Regions from separate parts of the Shewanella sp. SM101 genome, predicted to be linked through region 2. Evidence: predicted binding sites of a transcription regulator. Region 2 holds the regulator's gene; the other holds the start of a gene.
The links. The regulator MetJ, encoded in region 2, represses methionine synthesis genes. The targets are predictions, from matches to a motif close to TAGACGTCTAGACGTCTA.
Positions count from the first base shown of each region.

Region 1: msrA (peptide-methionine (S)-S-oxide reductase MsrA) is a predicted target of MetJ. The motif match lies at 7,032-7,049, and genes of this name have one in related genera.

Region 1 is NZ_JAKKRH010000005.1:3,735-13,834, reverse strand. Features, by position in the region: gene efp (elongation factor P) at 23-583, opposite strand; gene earP (elongation factor P maturation arginine rhamnosyltransferase EarP) at 629-1,810, opposite strand; gene fldA (flavodoxin FldA) at 1,896-2,423, opposite strand; gene ybfE (LexA regulated protein) at 2,478-2,750, opposite strand; gene L5M38_RS03915 (DUF2788 domain-containing protein) at 2,761-2,982, opposite strand; gene L5M38_RS03910 (alpha/beta fold hydrolase) at 3,084-3,860, opposite strand; gene seqA (replication initiation negative regulator SeqA) at 4,159-4,701, shown strand; gene pgm (phosphoglucomutase (alpha-D-glucose-1,6-bisphosphate-dependent)) at 4,775-6,427, shown strand; gene msrA (peptide-methionine (S)-S-oxide reductase MsrA) at 6,540-7,019, opposite strand; gene astE (succinylglutamate desuccinylase) at 7,350-8,384, shown strand; gene L5M38_RS03885 (thiamine pyrophosphate-dependent dehydrogenase E1 component subunit alpha) at 8,547-9,725, shown strand; gene L5M38_RS03880 (alpha-ketoacid dehydrogenase subunit beta) at 9,729-10,100, shown strand, end outside.
Region 2 is NZ_JAKKRH010000056.1:10,844-20,943, forward strand. Features, by position in the region: gene nrfD (NrfD/PsrC family molybdoenzyme membrane anchor subunit) at 1-247, shown strand, start outside; gene L5M38_RS21090 (sulfite exporter TauE/SafE family protein) at 354-1,097, opposite strand; gene metJ (met regulon transcriptional regulator MetJ) at 1,232-1,546, opposite strand; gene metB (cystathionine gamma-synthase) at 1,758-2,921, shown strand; gene L5M38_RS21105 (bifunctional aspartate kinase/homoserine dehydrogenase II) at 2,933-5,326, shown strand; gene metF (methylenetetrahydrofolate reductase) at 5,544-6,431, shown strand; gene L5M38_RS21115 (methyl-accepting chemotaxis protein) at 6,488-8,389, opposite strand; gene slyA (transcriptional regulator SlyA) at 8,617-9,090, shown strand; gene L5M38_RS21125 (HlyD family secretion protein) at 9,099-10,100, shown strand, end outside.

The sequences.
Region 1 (10,100 bases), on a different contig from region 2:
CGTCTGGAAACGAGAAGGGCGATTAAACGCGCTTCTTGAATTCACCAGTACGAGTGTCGATTTCAATTTTGTCGCCTACTTTCACGAAGTCTGCAACACTTACTGTGCCACCGCCAGTGATAGTCGCTGGCTTCATCACTTTACCTGAAGTATCGCCACGAGCTGAAGGCTCAGTGTAGATCACTTCACGGACGATAGTGGTTGGCATTTCAACAGAGATAGCTTTGCCATCATAGAAAGTCACTTGGCAAGTTTCTTCCATACCGTCAACGATATAAGCCGCTGCATCACCTAGGTTTTCAGCTTCTACGTCGTATTGGTTGTATTCTGCATCCATGAATACAAACATAGGATCTGCAAAGTAAGAATATGTGCAGTCAAGACGATCTAGGATGATGTCTTCTAACTTATCTTCACCTTTGAAAGTCGTTTCAGTACCAGAGTTAAGCAGTAAGTTTTTCAACTTTAACTTAACGATAGCAGCGTTACGGCCAGAACGAGTTGTTTCAGTTTTCTGCACAACCCATGGGCTGCCATCTAACATGATCACGTTACCAGGACGGATTTCATGAGCAGTTTTCATTACACTATTTCCTATATTTAGATTTTTCTGTTTTCGCGCAGTATCTTAGCTGTTTTTAACGAACTGAACTAGTCGAGTAGCGAGATCTGCAGCATTTAATGCATTAATTGGCCATTGTTTAGCATGGTGATGTAACAAGGGCAAATTAACAGGATTAAGGTTTTGCCAGTTAAGGCTCACGGCTGATTGCTGTGCTTGGTTGAACGCGAGATTCAATTCAGACCAATAACAAGCAATTTTAGGTGGCAGATTATCGCAGTAAAGTTTGAGAAAAGCTTCTAATTTTACGAGGTGATAATCATCTTCTTGGGGATAAATGTGCCAAATGAAGGGTTTTGCGGCCCATTGGGCACGTAAAAAGGAATCTTCACCGCGCACGATATTAAAATCACAGCTCCAGAGCAGGCGATCAAACCCCTGTTGGTCAGTCATAGGTAAAATATGCAGGGTTAAATTGCCATGATTTATCTGTTGACCCGGCACTAGAGCGGCAATTTCACATGGCAGTAAATGCGTCAGACTGTTTAAGCTACGCCCCTTGGGGATCAGCGCATGGATTTTTTCTACTGATTGCTGCCATAACTCACATAATGCGGGTAGCGCCTCGGTCTCATAGCTAAAAACGCTAATAACAGTGTCTTGTGCCTGAATGTCCTTAAGACCTAGATTAGTAAAAAGCTGCAATTTATTGGCAGTATCAGCTTGCCAAGCATCACGCTCGGTAAACAACTTTTGCTCGCAAATGAGTCCACCCGTTTTGGCGCTAAAACCGGGAAAGTAGAAATACTTCTTCAAACCATTGGCTTGTAACGATGGCAAACCATGGCAGCCTTCAACCCAATCTTCAGCACTTAAATACTCTAAATTCAGCCAGACAGGTACAGATTTTGGGGCGTTCTGATGTAAATAAACCAGCTGCGCTTTTACCTGTTCGGGTAATTCACAGGCAAAGGCTTCGATGAGCACAGCTCCTGCAACAAACTTTATAGGCAAAGGCTCTTTCCAATGAATAATATTCACACCATTGAAGGTTTGAGTGGCTTTTAGTGGATCGAGTGTCGGTAAGATATGCGAGAAGCTTGCGAGGTCATCGACCCACAAATTAACGGGGATCTGATACTCATTGGCTATTTGTTTGGCTAAACGCCAAGTGACGCCAATATCGCCGTAGTTATCAACGACGGTGCAAAAAATATCCCAGTGATTAGAGCGGGCTGTGTTGGTCATGAGTGTGGTATGTCGTTATTCTTAGTCAGAAATATATGCATAAAAAAAGCGGCGTTAAGCCGCTTTAATCAAATGGTTAACAGAATTAATCTTCTAATTCAGCTAAACACATTTCTTCGTAAATTTGCTTAACCCAAGCATCAACACGTTCTTCAGTCAGCTCTGGCTGGCGATCTTCATCGATACCTAAGCCAATAAAGTGGTCGTCATCGACTTGACCTTTAGAGGCTTCAAAATTGTAGCTTGCAGTTGGCCAATGGCCGATGATGATGCCACCACGGGCCTGAACAATATCGCCAACCATGCCCATGGCATCAAGGAAGTACTCAGCGTAGTCTTCTTGATCACCACAACCAAAAATAGCGACAAGTTTGTCAGTAAAATCAATTTGCTCTAATTCAGGGAAGAAATCATCCCAGTCACATTGCGCTTCACCGTAATACCAGGTCGGGATGCCGAACAGCAGCAAGTCATACTCTGCAATCTGTTCTTTGGTACTTTTGGCGATATCTTTCACCTCAACCATTTTTTTACCCAGTTTTTTCTGGATCATCTTGGCTACAGCTTCGGTGTTACCTGTGTCGCTACCGAAAAAAAGACCTACAGTTGCCATTGTCTATCCTTTAATGTCTAGTTCACTTATTAGGTTAATCTTGCTGGTACTCGTTCAGCACTCAACTTGTTGCTGAAGAATTAATTCGATTAACTGGCTACGGCTGATGTTACTGGCCAATGCCTGCTCATTCAAGGCGTCATACAAATCTTGTGACACCTTTAACTCTATTCGCTTTAATCCGTTGGCTTTATCGCGCTGGATTTGATTGCGTTTGTTGACCTTAAGCTGTTGGCTACGGGACAAAGGATTGCTACGTGGTCGGCCCCGGCGCTTTTCGTTGGCAAAAAGGTCAATAGTGGTTCTGTCTGTCGCTTCTTTTGCCATGTTCTTATTGTTAACCGATCCCTGAGCCTTCCCAAGTGATCTGGATAATACCTTTTACAATAAACCCGGCGCAGCCGAGAAATAACACTAACCAAACAATAAATCGACCAAATTTTGGCACGTTACCTTGTTTAAGCACATCGTGGATGGCCATGCCGATAAAGAAAAATATCGAGGCAAAAAACAGGTTCAGGCCGATGGTTTCAATTTGTTCCATGTACTGAGATAACATACTTTCTTAGTCCTTGAGAGTGTTCTAAGGCCAAAAGAGGCGCGAATATATCACAACAAGATGGCGGCTGCCATATGCTTTCGGTCGAGTTTGCTGCTGATTTACATTGAATGTTTGTCAATAAATTCAGACACGATCCGGTTAAAAATGACGGGTTTTTGCGCATGCAACCAATGACCACATCCTTCAAGTGTTTTTGCCTGTGCCGCGGGGAATTGCGCCATGATAGCGCTTCTGTGCTCGCTAGTGACATAATTTGAGTCGCCGCCGCGAATAAACAGACTTGGTCCAGCATAGCTTTGTACTGGATTTAGTGTCTGATTTTGCCAGCCAATAATATTAGGATAACAAGCCTTTAGGCCACTTAAGTTCATTTTCCAACGAAAGCCAGTATCAGTGCGTTGTAGATTTTTGAGTAAAAATTGTGCCGTTGCTTCGTCAATACCATTGTCAATTAAGTGGTTTAGGGCAAAGCGTCTGTCGGTATGGCCTTCTAAGGGCAGGCTTTCTAATGCCGCAAACACTGTGTCGTGTCTTGGCTCATAGGCGACGGGGGCGATATCGGCTGCCACCATGCTGATAATGCGCTCTGGAAAGGCTAACGCCGTCGCCATGGCGATTTTACCGCCCATGGAGTGACCCACAATATGGGCGCGTTCAATAGCCAGTTCGTCGAGCAAGCTGATCATTGCAGTGGCGAGGCGAGGGTAGTCCATTTGATCCCAATGCTCACTTAAACCATGATTGGGCACATCGACACGAATAACTTGATACTGATTTTCTAATACTTGCCCTAGACCTTTGAGGTTATCTAGATTACCGAACAAGCCGTGGATCAAGAGCACTGCGGGTCCTTGGCCTGTGGAAACAAAGTTCATGGTGATTCCTGTTGGAGATTTTTAGCTTAGCGTGACGCGAATTGTGCCCTTAATGCCGTTGGCTTGACAAGTCAGTTGCCATTTCTATAGTGGGGGCGGCCAGTAACTTGTGTGCTTTTTCGGCAATTGTCGATTAACTGCTAGTTTGCTGTGCTATTTCCCGCACTTTTAGAATAATGGCGCTTTATCAGATTGATAGAGATAGATACACTGGTAACAGATCGCAATGATCTGCCCCGATCGCTGTGGTACACTTTTTTCGGTTAAGCCTGTCGAATAACAAAGGATAATTAAGGTTATGAAATATATCGAAGTAGATGAAGAGCTCTATCGTCATATTGCCAGCAAAACAGAACGTATTGGTGAGAGCGCCTCTGACATTCTTCGTCGATTACTCGGCCTGTCCGTCGATGCGGTCGAACAACCCCAGCCTTTGGCGATTAGCCAACCGAGCCTTGAAGCTGAACCTATTCAGCCCGTCGCGGCGCAAACAGTGCCAGCAGTGAATGATTTTAGTCGCTTAGTCGATGAACATCAGTTATCGCAGCAAAAAGGCGCAGTAGGGCGTTTTCTGTTTTTGCTCGAAAGTTTGTATCAATTAGCCCCAGAGCAATTCTCACAAATTCTGCAGATCCAAGGGCGCGATCGTTTGTATTTTGCTCGCTCTAAGGAGCAACTGCTCGAAGCGAGTGCTTCGGCTAACCCAAAAGAAATTGGTGCAAGTGGTTTCTGGGTAACGAGTAACAACAATACCGCCAAGAAACGCACTATTTTATCGGAAGTTTTAGTGCAATTTGGTTGTGATGCGACAGTCGCAGCGGGCATCGCCGAGCGCGTTTAATCCGCGGGTGAGCCAAGTTAGTACGACATTTTTCTACTTTTTCTAATTGTAATTGAGTGCAGGAGAGCCATAGGTGGCAATACATCAAAGGGCAGGACAAATCGCTAATCAGACGGATCTGGTCAATATTCCAAAACTGATGAGCCATTATTACAGCATCACGCCAAATATGGATGACGTACAACAACGCGTCACCTTTGGCACTTCTGGGCACAGAGGCTGCGCCTTCAATGGCAGTTTTAACCAACAACACATTTGGGCGATTACCCAAGCTGTGGTGGATTATCGCCAATCGGTGAATATCAATGGGCCGTTGATCCTCGGGATTGACACTCATGCGTTATCCTACGCCGCTTATTTATCGGCCATTGAAGTGCTGGCGGCAAATAAAGTCACAGTGAAAATCCAACAGAACGATGGATTTACGCCAACGCCAGTGGTTTCCCATGGGGTGATTTGCGCCAATCGCGAAGCCAATATTACGGGTGCGGCATTGTCCGATGGTTTGATCATTACGCCTTCCCATAATCCTCCTCAGGACGGTGGCATCAAGTACAATCCACCCCATGGTGGACCGGCCGAAGGTAATATCACGGCTTGGATTGAATCGCGGGCCAATGATTACTTGCGCCAAGCGTTAGCTGGCGTGCAAAAATTAGCGTATGCCAAAGCGCTGGCATCAGGCTATGTTAACGCCATTGATTTGATCACGCCCTATGTGGCTGATTTAGAAAATGTTATCGACATGCAGGCGATTGCCAACGCTAAGCTGCGTATCGGCGTTGACCCGCTCGGTGGTTCAGGGATTTTCTATTGGGCACCGATTGCCGCGCGTTATGGGCTCGATATCACCTTAGTCAATGATAAGGTTGATCCAAGCTTTAGCTTTATGCCGCTGGATAAAGACGGCAAAATCCGCATGGATTGCTCATCTCCCTACGCGATGGCCGGGTTACTCGCCCATAAAGAATCCTTTGATTTATGCCTTGGTAATGATCCCGATTATGACCGTCACGGCATAGTTTGCCCTGGTACGGGTTTGATGGATCCGAATCATTATCTTGCGGTCGCTATTGATTATTTACTGACACACAGACCAGATTGGAGCGATACCTTAGCCATAGGTAAAACCTTAGTATCGAGTGCGCTTATCGATAAAATCTGTGCTTTCCACGGCAAAACGTTACTCGAAGTGCCAGTGGGCTTTAAGTGGTTTGTCGACGGTTTAGCCGAAGCCACAATCGCCTTTGGCGGTGAAGAGAGTGCTGGCGCGGCATTTTTACGCCGTGATGGCTCTACTTGGTGTACGGATAAAGACGGTTTTATTCTAGGGTTACTTGCGGCAGAAATTCTTGCGGTGACAGGTAAAACCCCAGGTCAGCGTCACCAAGAGTTAGTAAAACAATTTGGCCAAAGTTTCTATAAGCGTATCGATAGCCCAATCAGTCTTGAAAACAAAGCCAAGTTTGCTTTGCTCAATGCCGATACCTTAAATGCCACTGTGCTTGCAGGTGAGACAATCGAAAACGTGTTAACCCATGCGCCAGGCAATAATGCGGCGATTGGCGGCATCAAAGTTACCACAGCTAATGGGTGGTTTGCGGCGCGTCCATCGGGCACTGAAGCGTTATTTAAAATCTACGGCGAAAGTTTTATCAGTGAACAGCATTTGGCTGAGATCATCAAAGATGCGCAGGCATTAATTGATAAGGCGCTAAACGCTTAATGCAGTAGTAGGTTTATAAAGTATCAAAAACAAACGCACTCAGATTTGAGTGCGTTTTTGTTTGTGTCTAATTCAGCTGTGAGTAGTTGATCTCATGCTGATTTGACCGTATTTAGTACTCGATATGACAACTCGGTAAGTTATTCTTATCGATGTAATTTTGATGATATTCCTCAGCAACATGGAACTGTTGCAATGGCACAATTTCAGTGACGATATGGCGTAATCCCCAACGCCCCGAGCGGGCAAAAGCTAATTTTGAGGCTTCTGCGGCCGCTTTTTGCTCTCGGTCGTGGAAGAAAATGGTGCTGCGATATTGAGTGCCAATATCTCCGCCTTGCATGTTCAGACTCGTTGGATTGTGGTTTTTCCAAAATACATCGAGCAAGTCTTCATAACTGACAAGGGCAGGGTCAAATTCCACTTGCACCACTTCGGCATGGCCCGTTTTGCCTTTTTTGACTTCTTCATAGGTTGTCGCCGCATTATTGCCGCCCATATAGCCGCAGGTGGCATTCGATACGCCGTTCACTTGTCTAAAAAAATACTCTACGCCCCAGAAACAGCCGGCACCAAAGGTTGCTAACGCCATAATTAAATCCAATAGAAGTCTAGATGGCTAAGAATTGTGATAAAACTTGAGTGCAAAAGCAAGCCTCAAGCTGGAATATTTATCATGGGAAATTCTTAGGGAATGTCCTAAGAATTTAACAATCAGCTTAGTTGAATGTCATTCCGCTTAAAACTGGGTCCTACGGCAATAAATGTCTGAGAACAGCACTAAAAACATGTGTTAGTATTGAAGCCGTTTTTTAGGTGCGAGTGAGACTAACCGCGGTGAGATAAATGCTTAAGTGGTTATTACTGCCTGTACTTATGCTATTGCGCCAATACTGTTACACATCATTATAAGGAGAATTCTGTGTTACAAGCTCTGTTAGATTCAAAGGATTTTTTAGCGCTCACCTTAGCCCATCCTGAACAGTTCGATGGCGAATTTTCATTTAACTTAGGCGATCATACTCAAGTGGAAGTGTGGGATACCGGTGTTATTGTTTTCGAACCAATACAGAATGAAGGAAAAGATATTGTGCTTTCCTGCGGTGTTCACGGTAACGAGACCGCGCCCATTGAACTCTGCAATAGCTTAATTAAACAACTTCTACAGCAAAAGATCATCGCAAAGCAGCGCACTTTATTTCTCATTGGTAACCCATTAGCGATTAATAACGGCACGCGGATTATTGACGAAAACATGAATCGTCTATTTAGTGGTGAGCATTCCAATCCACCAGGGTTAGTGAACCCTGAGCGAGTACGCGCGAAAAAACTCGAAGCCTATGTCGATCGTTTTTATACTGCGGTTGCCGATGGACGTCAGCGCATCCATTATGATTTGCACACGGCGATGCGCGCCTCGAAGCATGAAAAGTTCGCTATCTATCCCTATCGTCCAGGGCGCGCCTTTAGCGGCGAGCAAATTATGTTTTTAGCCGCAAGCGGCGTCGATACAGTACTTTTCCACCACGAACCGACCACGACCTTCAGCTATTTTTCTTCTGAACGTTACGGCGCTGATGCCTTTACCATTGAGCTTGGTAAAGTGTATCCCATGGGGCAGAACGACATGACGCGTTTTATCGCCACCCATGAAATGTTCATGCGCTTGATCACCGCTAAGCCGTTGGAGCTAGATGCATTTGATGCCGATAAGGTCAACTTGTACCAAGTGTGCCGCGTTATCAATAAACATTTCGATGATTTTGAATTTACCTTCGCAACGGATGTCGAAAACTTCAGATCTTTCCCGAAGGGCTTTGTTTTAGCGCGGGAAGGTGGGCAAGAAATTAAAGTGGAGCACGAGTTTGAGTCTGTCGTGTTCCCTAATGCCAAAGTGCCTATTGGTAATCGCACTGTGATTTGCCTGATTCCTGCCGTGAATGCGGACGTGCGTTAGGCTTGTAAAGCAATATATACATGCGTGGCAGGGATAACTTGTGGTTTGAGCTATGCCAATGGTTGATAGGTAGTTTACGTTAACGTAATGTTCGTCGGGCATATTCGTATAAACAGACGCATCAAAACGCTTTGATGCGTAATGAGATAACAAGAGCACAATATGAGCAAAGCAACACTCAACACTGATACAGTGCACCGTGTCGGCTTCTTGGATAAGGCATCGCTACACATTCCTATCCTTCGAATTCTACAAGCCGACGGCACCACTTATGAAACCGCGGTTTTGCCTGTGATAGATGAAACCTTAGCCACTAAAATTTACGATACCTGTGTATTCACTCGGGTACTTGATGAACGTATGCTTGGTGCCCAGCGCCAAGGACGCATCAGCTTCTACATGACCTGTACGGGTGAAGAAGCGGCGATTGTCGGCAGTGTGGCCGCACTCGATCAAGAAGATGTGATCCTCGCACAATATCGTGAGCATGCGGCGCTGCGTTATCGCGGCTTTACCACTGAACAGTTTATGAATCAGATGTTCAGTAACGAGAAAGATCTTGGTAAAGGTCGCCAAATGCCAATCCATTACGGCAGTGCGGCATTGCATTATCAAACGATTTCGTCACCGTTAGCCACGCAAATCCCGCAGGCGACTGGTGTGGGCTACAGCTTAAAAATGCAAGGTAAGCGCAAAGTCGCGGTTTGCTATTTTGGCGAAGGCGCTGCATCGGAAGGGGATTTTCATGCTGGCCTCAACATGGCCGCGGTACTGAAATGCCCAGTGATTTTCTTCTGTCGTAACAATGGCTACGCGATTTCTACCCCCACTGAAGAGCAGTTTGCTGGAAACGGTATTGCCAGCCGCGGTGTGGGTTATGGCATGCACACCATTCGTGTAGACGGCAATGACATGTTGGCCGTGTTAGCGGCAACCCAGCAAGCCCGTGCCTATGCGATTGAGCATAATGCGCCTGTGCTGATTGAAGCCATGACTTACCGTCTCGGCGCGCACTCTTCTTCAGACGATCCCTCAGGTTATCGCTCGAAAGATGAAGAAGCCAAGTGGCAGCAACACGATCCGGTTAAACGCTTCAAATTATGGCTTATCAACAAAGGTTGGTTGGCTGAAGCGGATGATGTGAAACTGCATGAGAAATATCGTGAAGAAGTATTGGCTGCGGTAAAAGTGGCTGAAAAAATTCCTGTGCCTATGCTGGATGAAATTATTGAAGATGTGTACGACAAGCCGACGCCAGTGCTGAAAAAGCAACTCGCCGAGCTTAAAGAACATATCAAGAAATATCCGCAAGCCTATCCAAAAAGTGCAGGGAGACTATAAGCCGTGGCTGAAATGAATATGTTACAGGCCGTCAATGAGGCCTTGTCGATTGCCATGCAAGCCGATGAACGCATGGTGGTTTTTGGTGAAGATGTGGGCCACTTTGGCGGGGTATTTCGCGCCACCTCCGGTCTTCAAGAAAAATTCGGGCGCGATCGCTGCTTTAATACGCCGCTGACAGAGCAAGGTATTGCCGGTTTTGCCAATGGTTTAGCCTCCAATGGCATGACCGCTGTGGCTGAAATTCAATTCGCCGATTATATCTTTCCGGCGTTTGATCAAATCGTCAACGAGTCGGCTAAGTTCCGTTACCGTAGCGGTAATGAGTTCGATGTCGGTGGATTAGTGTTCCGTACGCCCTATGGCGGCGGTATT
Region 2 (10,100 bases):
CGCCTTGTACTTCAAGGGCGGCGCGGCGGCTGCGGCCTTAGCATCGTTAACTTCTGGGCTATGGGCAAGCGTGTTCTGGATAGGCGTTGTCGGTATAGGTTTTGGTATTCCATTGCTGTTTATGCTGCTACCCGCCGCGACTCGCCACACTAAGGGCGCGATGATCATGGTGGCTTGTGCGAGCTTAACGGGCGTACTCGCCTTAAGACACTTTATTGTGTACGCAGGGCAAAGCTATTTAAGCTGAGTGTAATCTAGCTTTACATATTGATAGATAAAGAAAAAGCACTGGCAATGTCAGTGCTTTTTTATTGTTTGAATCTTGAGAAGGTTTGCCAGTACAAGCAGGACGCTTATTGGGGTAATAACTCGATAACCGACTTCACCGTTAGCACTAAGGCGCTGATACTGCACAGGACTAACGTCGCCATCTTTGTCTTCTCTTTATCGACACGGCCCACCAATCGCCCTGCGACTAAGTAACCTAAAATCACTGAGGGGAGCAGCATCAACGACAGCCACAGATGTTTTAATTCTAATAAGCCAGTGATTGCTAAAATAATCAGTGCAATCATGGAGCTAAAAATGAAGAAGGCCGACAGGGCAGCACGAAACTGCGAGGCATCTTTGCCTGCCAACAAAATCGCCATCGGCGGGCCACCAATCGCGGCGATATTGCCGAAGATCCCTGAAACCACGCCCGCACCGAAGAGGGTTTTCTTATTCACTGGCAGGCTGAATTTATACAGGCTGAGGATCACTGCGACAGTCACAATAGCGGCGATGGATAAACCGAGTATGGGTTGAGGCGCAAACAGTAATAAACTCGCGCCGATAAAACCACCGGGCACGCGGCCTATGAGCGCATATTGCAAGCCATTGAATTCTAAGTGACCGCGCTCACGCACTAAGGTCAGCAGGGCGATGGAGAAACCCATAGCAATAACAGGCGCAGGTACAAGTTGTGGATCGACGATATACAGCAAAGGACTGGCGACAACCGCAAGCCCAAACCCAATCAGACTTTGGGTTAATGCGCCCAGAAACACGACCAGCGAGGCTAAGGCGAGTGTCTGTGGATCTATCATAGAAAACATAGGATTTCCTATATCCCAAACCAACTCAAGATGGTGAAATTGAAAGTTTGAAGTCGCTTGGGTATAAACAAAAAGGGATCGTTAACGATCCCTATTGATGAGCACTGTGATATGACTTTGAAAGCGACGAGTCGCTATTCCATGTCTTCCCACTCTATTCCCATTTGATCCATCAACAACTTGGCTTCGGCGGGAATGCTGTCTGGATTATCTTTTGACAGATCTTCATCGTTGGGCAATGGCTGGCCAGTGTAGGCGTGCAAAAATGCCTCACACAACAGCTCGCTGTTGGTGGCGTGACGCAAATTATTGACCTGACGACGAGTACGTTCGTCCGTGAGGACCTTAAGCACTTTGAGCGGAATAGACACAGTAATTTTTTTTACTTGTTCATTCTTCTTGCCATGTTCAGCATAGGGGCTGATGTATTCCCCATTCCATTCAGTCATTGACTCACCTGTTATAACGCTAAATTCGGGGCAGATTTTAAACCCTTACAAAGAACAGTCAAATTATTGCTACTATTTCTTTGTGATTGCAAACAGATTTCTTTATGTTCAGACGTCTAAACGTCTTCACGCCTATTGACGATGGCGTTGGGCTTAGGTACATTTAGACGTCCAGACATCTCTATCAGTCTACCGAATTTAGGAGTCCCCCATGGCAGAGCGTCAATTAGCCACACTGGCAGTGCGTCAGGGTATCGAAAGCGATACTCAATATGGTGCAGTTGTGCCACCGATTTATTTGTCGACTAATTACGCTTTCGATGGTCATAAAAATCCCCGCGAATTCGATTACAGTCGTTCAGGCAACCCAACGCGCTGCATTTTAGGCGAAGCATTAGCGCAATTAGAAAAGGGCGCCACTGGCATAGTGACGTGCACTGGCATGGCGGCCATCACCTTAGTGACTACTTTGCTCGGCCCCGATGACCTATTAGTTGTGCCCCATGATTGCTATGGCGGTTCTTACCGTTTATTTACCAACTTGGCGAAGAAAGGCCAGTTTAAGCTCATTGTGGTCGACCAAACCGACAGCCAAGCGTTAGCCACCGCCATTGCCCAGAATCCTAAGATGGTGTGGCTCGAAACCCCATCGAACCCGTTATTGCGTGTGGTGGATATCGAAGCCATTGCTAAGGCGAGCCATGAGGTCGGCGCGCTGGTGGTGGTCGATAACACCTTTTTATCGCCGATATTGCAACAACCCCTATTGTTAGGCGCGGATATCGTTATCCATTCCACCACTAAATATATCAATGGTCACAGCGATGTTGTTGGCGGCGCTGTGGTCGCCAAAGACGTGCAAATCGGCGAAAGCTTACATTGGTGGTCGAACACTCTAGGCTTAACGGGGTCGGCCTTCGACAGTTATCTGACCCTGCGCGGCCTACGTACCTTAGCGGTGCGTATTCGCGAGCATCAAACCAATGCCCAGCGTATTATTGAGGTATTAACGCAAAGCCCTGTGGTGAGCAAAGTCTATTATCCCGGTCTTGCGGATCACCCTGGTCACGCCATTGCGGCCAAGCAACAACAGGGCTTTGGCGCTATGCTGAGTTTTGAGCTCAAAGGCGGCGAGGCCGAAGTCGTGGCCTTTTTAGGTGCTCTCAGCTTATTTAGCGTGGCGGAAAGTTTAGGTGGCGTCGAAAGTTTAGTGGCAGTGCCCGCCACTATGACCCACAGAGCCATGGAGCCGCAGGCGCGCTTCGAGGCTGGTATTAAGGACACCCTATTGCGGCTATCGGTGGGTATTGAAGATGCCGCCGATTTAGTTGCAGATATTCAAGCAGGATTAGCCGCCGTTGCGGCTTGTCAGTAGAGGAATAATAGATGGCACGTTGTCACTTACATAAATTTGGTGGCTCCAGTTTAGCGGATGCCGATTGTTATCGCCGAGTCGCCCATATCCTGTTAACCCACGGTCATAGTGATGATCTCGTGGTGGTCTCTGCGGCAGGTAAAAGCACGAATTTCCTGTATAAATTATTAGCGCTGCGTGATGCGGGTCAGCTATGGCAAGAAGAATTACAAGTGCTGATCAGCTACCAACAGGGGTTGATTGAGCAGTTGTTGTCGAATGAACAAGCCCGCGATCTGCGTGAGCGTTTGGCCACGGATAAAGCGCAACTCATCAGCTTGTTGTCCTTAGATGAGCGCAATGAATACCAAATCAACCATGTGGTGAGCTTTGGCGAACGTTGGTCGGCACGTTTAATGGCGGCGCTACTGCGCGAATCTGGCGTGGCGGCAAGCCATGTGGATGCCTGTTCAATTTTAGTGGCCGATGAAGCCGCTGTGCCACAAATTCGGGTACAAGAATCCCGCGCTAAAGTACAAGCCCTATTAGCCGCGCATCCCAATGAACGCTTAGTGATCACAGGTTTTATCTGCGCTAACGAGCGTGGCGATACCTTATTACTTGGCCGTAATGGTTCAGATTTTAGTGCTAGCTTGATTGCTAGTCTCGCTGATATCGAGCGCGTGACCATTTGGACCGATGTGGAAGGGGTGTTCAACGCCGATCCTAATAAAATCAACGATGCCAAGTTACTGAAAAGCATGTCACTTGCCGAAGCAGATCGCTTAGCGCGTTTGGGCTCGCCAGTATTGCATTCGCGCACTTTGCAGCCGTTATTCAATACTGAAGTGAGCTTAGCGGTGCGTTCAAGTTATGCATCGCACACTGACTTTACCTTAATCGCGCCCCACAGTTCGTCGGCGAGCGCGCCTGTGGTGACTAACCTCAATGCTGTGGTCCTGTTCGGCTTTAAACTCACGGGTGAGTTAACTCGTTTATTAGATTTATTGATTGCCGCGGGTTTAACGCCATTGGCCCATTGGACCTCTGCCCATCAAAGGGTTGAGCTTGCTTATACCGCTGAGAATCAAAAACAAGTTCAAAGATTACTCGATGCCGAGGCAGAAGCATTAGGGATTAGTGATCAGCAGATCAATACAGATTTTGGTTTAGTCGCATTAGTGAGTGCCGACGCCGAACATTATCGTCGCAGTTTCGCCCGTTTACTGAGCCGTGATGCTAAACCTTTGTTCAGTGGCGATTTAAGTTTAGTGACGTTAGTGCCTCAGTCACAGGTGAATCTGTTAACCCAAAAAGTTCACCGTCGCTGCGCTGGCCCGCGTAAACGCATTGGTGTCCTGCTGCTCGGTGTGGGTAATATCGGTGAGGCTTGGATTGATCTGTTTAAGTCGGTTTCACCATCATTGGACCATGAACTCGAAGCCAGTGTTGAGTTAGTCGGTTTGGTCAGTTCGAGTAAAGCCTTGATTAAATCCACTGGGATTAATCTTGCCGCGTGGCAAACAGAGTTTAATACTGAAGCAACGCCTTGGCAGTATGAACATTTATTCGAGCAATTAGAGAAAGTTAACTGCGATGAGCTGGTGGCCTTAGATATCAGTGCCAGCGCCAGTTTGACGCTGCAATATCCAGAGCTATTCGAGCGTGGCATCCATGTGGTGAGCGCGAATAAACTTGCGGGCTCGGGTCCACTGCCTTTCTATCGAGAGTTAAAGCAGCAACTGGGTAATCGTCGCTTATTTTGGCGCTATAACGCCAGCTGTGGCGCAGGTTTACCCATCCAACATGCGCTAAATGATCTGCGTAACAGCGGTGATAGCGTTGAAGCGGTGGGTGGGATTTTCTCCGGCACCTTGTGTTGGTTATTTGAAAAATACGATACCAGCAAGCCATTTTCAGAATTAGTGATTGAAGCCAGAGGCTTAGGTATTACTGAACCCGATCCCCGCGACGATCTCTCCGGCCGTGATATGCAGCGTAAACTGCTTATTTTGGCCCGTGAAATTGGCCTTGAAATCGAGCTCGAAGATATTGAACTGCGCTCACTCGTACCAGCCGCTTTGGCGGATATTCCCTTAGATCAATTTCTCACCCGTATTGCCGAGTTAGATGCCGATCTGCTGCAACAGTATGGTGCGGCGGCGGAGCAAAATAAGGTGCTTAGATATGTGGCATCCTTAGACAACAGCGGCCCAGAGCTTAAGGCCGAAGTGGGCTTGCAGTGGATCGATACCCATCACCCTTACGCCAACTTAACCCCTGGTGATAATGTGTTTGTGATCCGCAGTGTCTTCTACCAAGGTAATCCGCTGATCATCCGTGGACCGGGCGCAGGACGCGAAGTGACCGCGGCGGCGGTGCAGTCGGATCTGACCCAGATCTGTCGCGATCTGCTGCAGGAATAACGCGGTATCAAGCTTCTTAAAGGACTCATTCGAGTCCTTTTTTATTGGCTAGAATAAATCTATCGAATTAACCGAGATTAAATGCGGTTTATGGGTATTTTTGGGCTTGACTTACATCTCAGTTTCTCTAGTATATGGACATATAGACGTCCAAACGTCCATTTGAACGAATTCATACTAGCAAAGAGTAGCGCCAAGGGCGGTTGAGGAAATACACATGGCTTTTCATCACGCACAACATTCACAATCGCTGAACCAGAGCTTGTCTGAGCTTAATGGCGATATTAATGTTTCTTTTGAGTTTTTCCCGCCATCGACCCCCGAAATGGAACAGATCCTGTGGAACTCTATCCGTCGTTTAGAGCCGCTGAATCCTAAGTTTGTGTCTGTGACTTACGGTGCTAACTCAGGTGTTCGCGACCGCACCCATGGCGTGATTGAACGTATCCAACAGGAAACCGACCTCGTTGCCGCGCCGCACTTAACCTTAGTGGATGCCAGCGATGAAGAGCTGTTAGAACTGGCTAAGCATTACTGGAAATCGGGCATTCGTGACATAGTGGCACTGCGTGGTGATTTACCCGCGGGTAGCCCAAAGCCAACCCGTTTTGCGGTCGATTTAGTGCGTTTACTGCGCTCAGTGGCTGACTTTGATATTTCAGTTGCGGCCTATCCAGAAGTGCATCCCGATGCGAGTAATGCACAGGCGGATTTGATCAACCTTAAGCGCAAGATTGATGCGGGCGCCAGCCGTGCCATTACCCAGTTTTTCTTCGATGTGGAATCTTACCTGCGTTTTCGTGATCGCTGTGTTGCCGCTGGTATCGACGTTGAAATTGTGCCGGGCATTTTACCTGTGACTAACTTTACCCAGCTAAAACGTTTCGCGGGCATGACCAATGTGTCGTTACCTAATTGGTTACATAAGCAATTTGATGGCCTAGAAAACGATGTGGGTACACGCCAATTGGTGGGGGCAAACGTGGCAATCGATATGGTAAAAGTATTGTCCCGCGAAGGCGTGAAGGATTTCCATTTCTACACCTTAAATCGCGCCGAATTGACCTACGCGATTTGCCACACTTTAGGCGTGCGTCCTAAATAACATCTTATAAAATAAGCTAATAAAAACGCCGCAGAGAATGCGGCGTTTTGTTTTGTTTAAATTCTAAATTGAGCTAATAAAGTTGTTAAACGGGCTGCGAGTTGGGCAAGTTCATCGCCGGCGCGTGCAGTTTGTACCGCACTATCTGTCGCATTGGTCGCAATATCATTGATGTTATTAACATTTTTATTAATTTCTGCCGAAACCGCACATTGCTCATTTGCAGCGCTGGCGATCTGGATATTCATCTGGCTAATGGTGGAAACCGCATGGGTAATGGCTTCGAGTGCTTCACCCGCTTGGTGAACTTGGGATACACAGCTTTGGGTGGTGCGGGTGCTGGTTTCCATCGCATTGACTGTAGACTTAGCTTTATGCTGAAGCGCTTCGATCATCTGCTGAATTTCCGTCGTAGATGCTTGAGTGCGGCTCGCCAGAGTGCGTACTTCATCGGCAACGACCGCAAATCCTCGACCTTGTTCTCCCGCCCTTGCGGCTTCAATTGCCGCATTGAGTGCGAGTAAATTAGTTTGGTCGGCAATATTACGGATAACCACAAGCACAGAATCGATTTCAGCGGTATTACGCTCTAATTCATTGATTTCACTCGCTGCTGTGGCTATTTCCTCGGCCAATATGGCGATAGTGGTTACCACTTTTTGTACAACCAATTTGCCTTGTTCGGTTGAGTCATTGGCATGATTGGCGGCATCGGCCGCATCGGTCGCGTTATGGGCAACTTCTTGAACCGTTGCGGCCATTTCATTCATTGCGGTGGCAACTTGCTCAGTTTCGAGGTGCTGACGACTCGCCATCTTCTGGGTTTCCCGCGTAATGCTCGACATTTCTTCAGCAGAAGTGGCGAGCAGGCTTGTTGAGTCGGCGACGTGGGAAACTGTATTGTGGATTTTTTCTACAAAACGGTTGAATGCCATTGATAATTCAGCAATTTCATCCTTACCTTTTACCGCGATTCGGCGGGTTAAATCGCCTTCACCTTCAGCGATATCATTCATGGCTTGGGTGGTTTCAGCGATAGGGCGAGTAATGCCTTTGGCAATAAACCAAGCAATGGCTGTTCCAATGACCAGAGCCACTAAACCGATAAGGATCAACTTAAGGCGAATATCCGCTATCGCTTGTTCTGAATGGGTTCTATCCATCGCAATATCGAGTACGCCAAACACGTTTCCTGAGTAATCTTTTATGGCGTGGCGATACAGAGCATAGGTTTTGTTATTTAAGGAAATAGTGCGTATGACTTCATGGCCTTGCATGACGTTATTGAGTTCATCTGCCGCTTGGGTATCTGGTGTAAATGTGGCGCCAAATAACTTGTACCCTGAACCATCTGGCAAAATGAGGGCAATTTCTGCTTGATAGGCTTGTTTAAAATTATCAAAAAAGGGTTGACCGAAGGACATGCCAAACTCAACTGATCCTGTGTGTTGTCCGTTGTAAGTCATTGGAACTAAACCACGAATACCTAATCCTTCCACTCCATATTCCAAGCCATAAAGAGGGCGCTTTTGGCTATTTGTTTCAACTATGGTCTTGCGTATGCTGGTGAGATCATCGCCAAATTTTTCGGGACGATGCAAGCGTAGAAAAGAAGTGGCTGGTGGCCTATGAAATTGGAATTGCTGAACCGCAAAATCGCGCTTAAGTTGGGTGAATATAGGTAAGGTACGGGTGGTGAGTTCATCACGCTCGCCTGTTGCAAAGGTGCTTTGAACTTCTGGTGTGAGTGAGATGATGGTTGCCATTGCTTCGGCTAACTTGCCCGATGAGGCTATCTCGGCAACAGCGGTTTCATAGATCTTATGGAGTTCTCTTTGCTCGGATTCTGCAACTTGGCGACTGAATTCAGAGAGAACGAGCGGCATGATAAAGCTCATTACTGTTAACAGTAATAGACAGATCCCAATAACGATCCTCGTACTAATTTTTAGATTTATCAAAACAGCCTCCAATTCATGTGCAAATCAACTCAATTTATCCGTTTGATATTATAGAGATACAACTTGATAAGATTTGAGAGGGCGCGAACCTTTTTAAGTTATTTATTCCCTCTTACGCTCGTTTCGTGCCCTTGGACACAGATCTATTTGGGGCCTAAATATTTACTTAGCCTGCTAACCAAGTATAATGCTTAGCACGCTAACTAAGTGGGTGGGTGGGCAAGATGCAAAAAGAATTAGAGCGACTAAAAGAGTTATCACTGGCGGAGCATTTAGGCCGTCTGCATCGATTGTGGCGTACCGTGGCCGATGTTGAGCTGGCACCTTTAGGATTAACTCATCCCCGTTGGACTGCCCTATGGAAACTGCTGCGTTTAGGCGACAGTGTTAGCCAAAAAGTGTTGGCCGATGCCTTAGAAATTGAATTGGCTTCGCTAATGCGCACCTTAGGGCAATTAGAAGAGCAAGGTTTAGTCGAGCGTCATTGTTGTGACAAAGATAAGCGGGCAAGGATTGTGAGCCTGACGCCAGCGGGATTAGATGTTTTAAAGCAAATGGAAGCGCGGATTATTCAAGTGCGCCGTGAGTTATTAGGCGGGATCAGTGCTGAAGAGTTGAGCGAATTTGAACGCATTATTAGCCTGATCAGCGACAACGCCAGCGCCAAATTAACCAAGGTTACAGACACCCTTTTGTGAGAAAGAAGATGACACCGGATCAACAGTTTGCCCGTTTAGTAAAATTTGCCATGTTTGGCTTTGTGATGGTTTTTGGCTATTTCATGCTGGCCGACACTATGATGCCATTGACGCCTCAAGCCATGGCGACCCGTGTAGTGACGAAAGTGACACCGCAGATCAGCGGTAAAATCCAGACCATAGCCGTGACCAATAACCAAGCGGTTGCCAAGGGTGATTTGTTGTTTCAAGTCGATCCCGCACCCTATGAGTTAGCGGTATCGCAGGCTAAATTGGCCTTAGAGCAAGCCCGTCAAGATAATGCTGAGTTAGATGCCTCGCTATTGGCTGCTAAGGCCGAGGTCAATGCCAATAAAACCACCTCACAACAAAAACGCAGCGAGGCTAAACGTCTCGATGCCCTGTATGCCACCCATGGTGTATCGCAGCAGCAAAAGGAGCTAGCCGATAGCGATGCCGCAGCTGCTGAAGCCAATTTGCTTGCCGCCAATGCGCGTTTAGAAAAACTCAAAGTGAGTCGTGGCAGTTATGGCGAAGAGAATCTTAAAGTGCGTCAGGCGCAAAACCATTTAGCCCAAGCCGAGCTTAATCTGTCTTATACCCAAATACGTGCAGATCAGGATGGGATAGTGACTAACCTGCAATTAGAAGTCGGTAGTTTTGCGACCGTGGGGCAACCTCTGTTGGCTGTGGTATCGGATAAAGTGGATATTATTGCCGATTTTCGCGAGAAGAGCCTGCGTGGCGTGAATGCTACTTCGACCGCTTTGATTGCGTTCGATGGCGAACCTGGGCGTTTATATCGGGCGACGGTGAGCAGCGTCGATGCGGGCGTGAGTGCAGGGCAATTCGATGCCAATGGCCGTTTAGCCGCGCCGCAGGAATCGGACCGTTGGGTACGTGATGCCCAAAGATTGAGACTGCATTTGGAGTTAGATGGGATGGCGATGAACAGCTTACCAGCCGGTGCGCGCGCGACCGTGCAATTGCTGCCCGAGAATAGCCTGTTT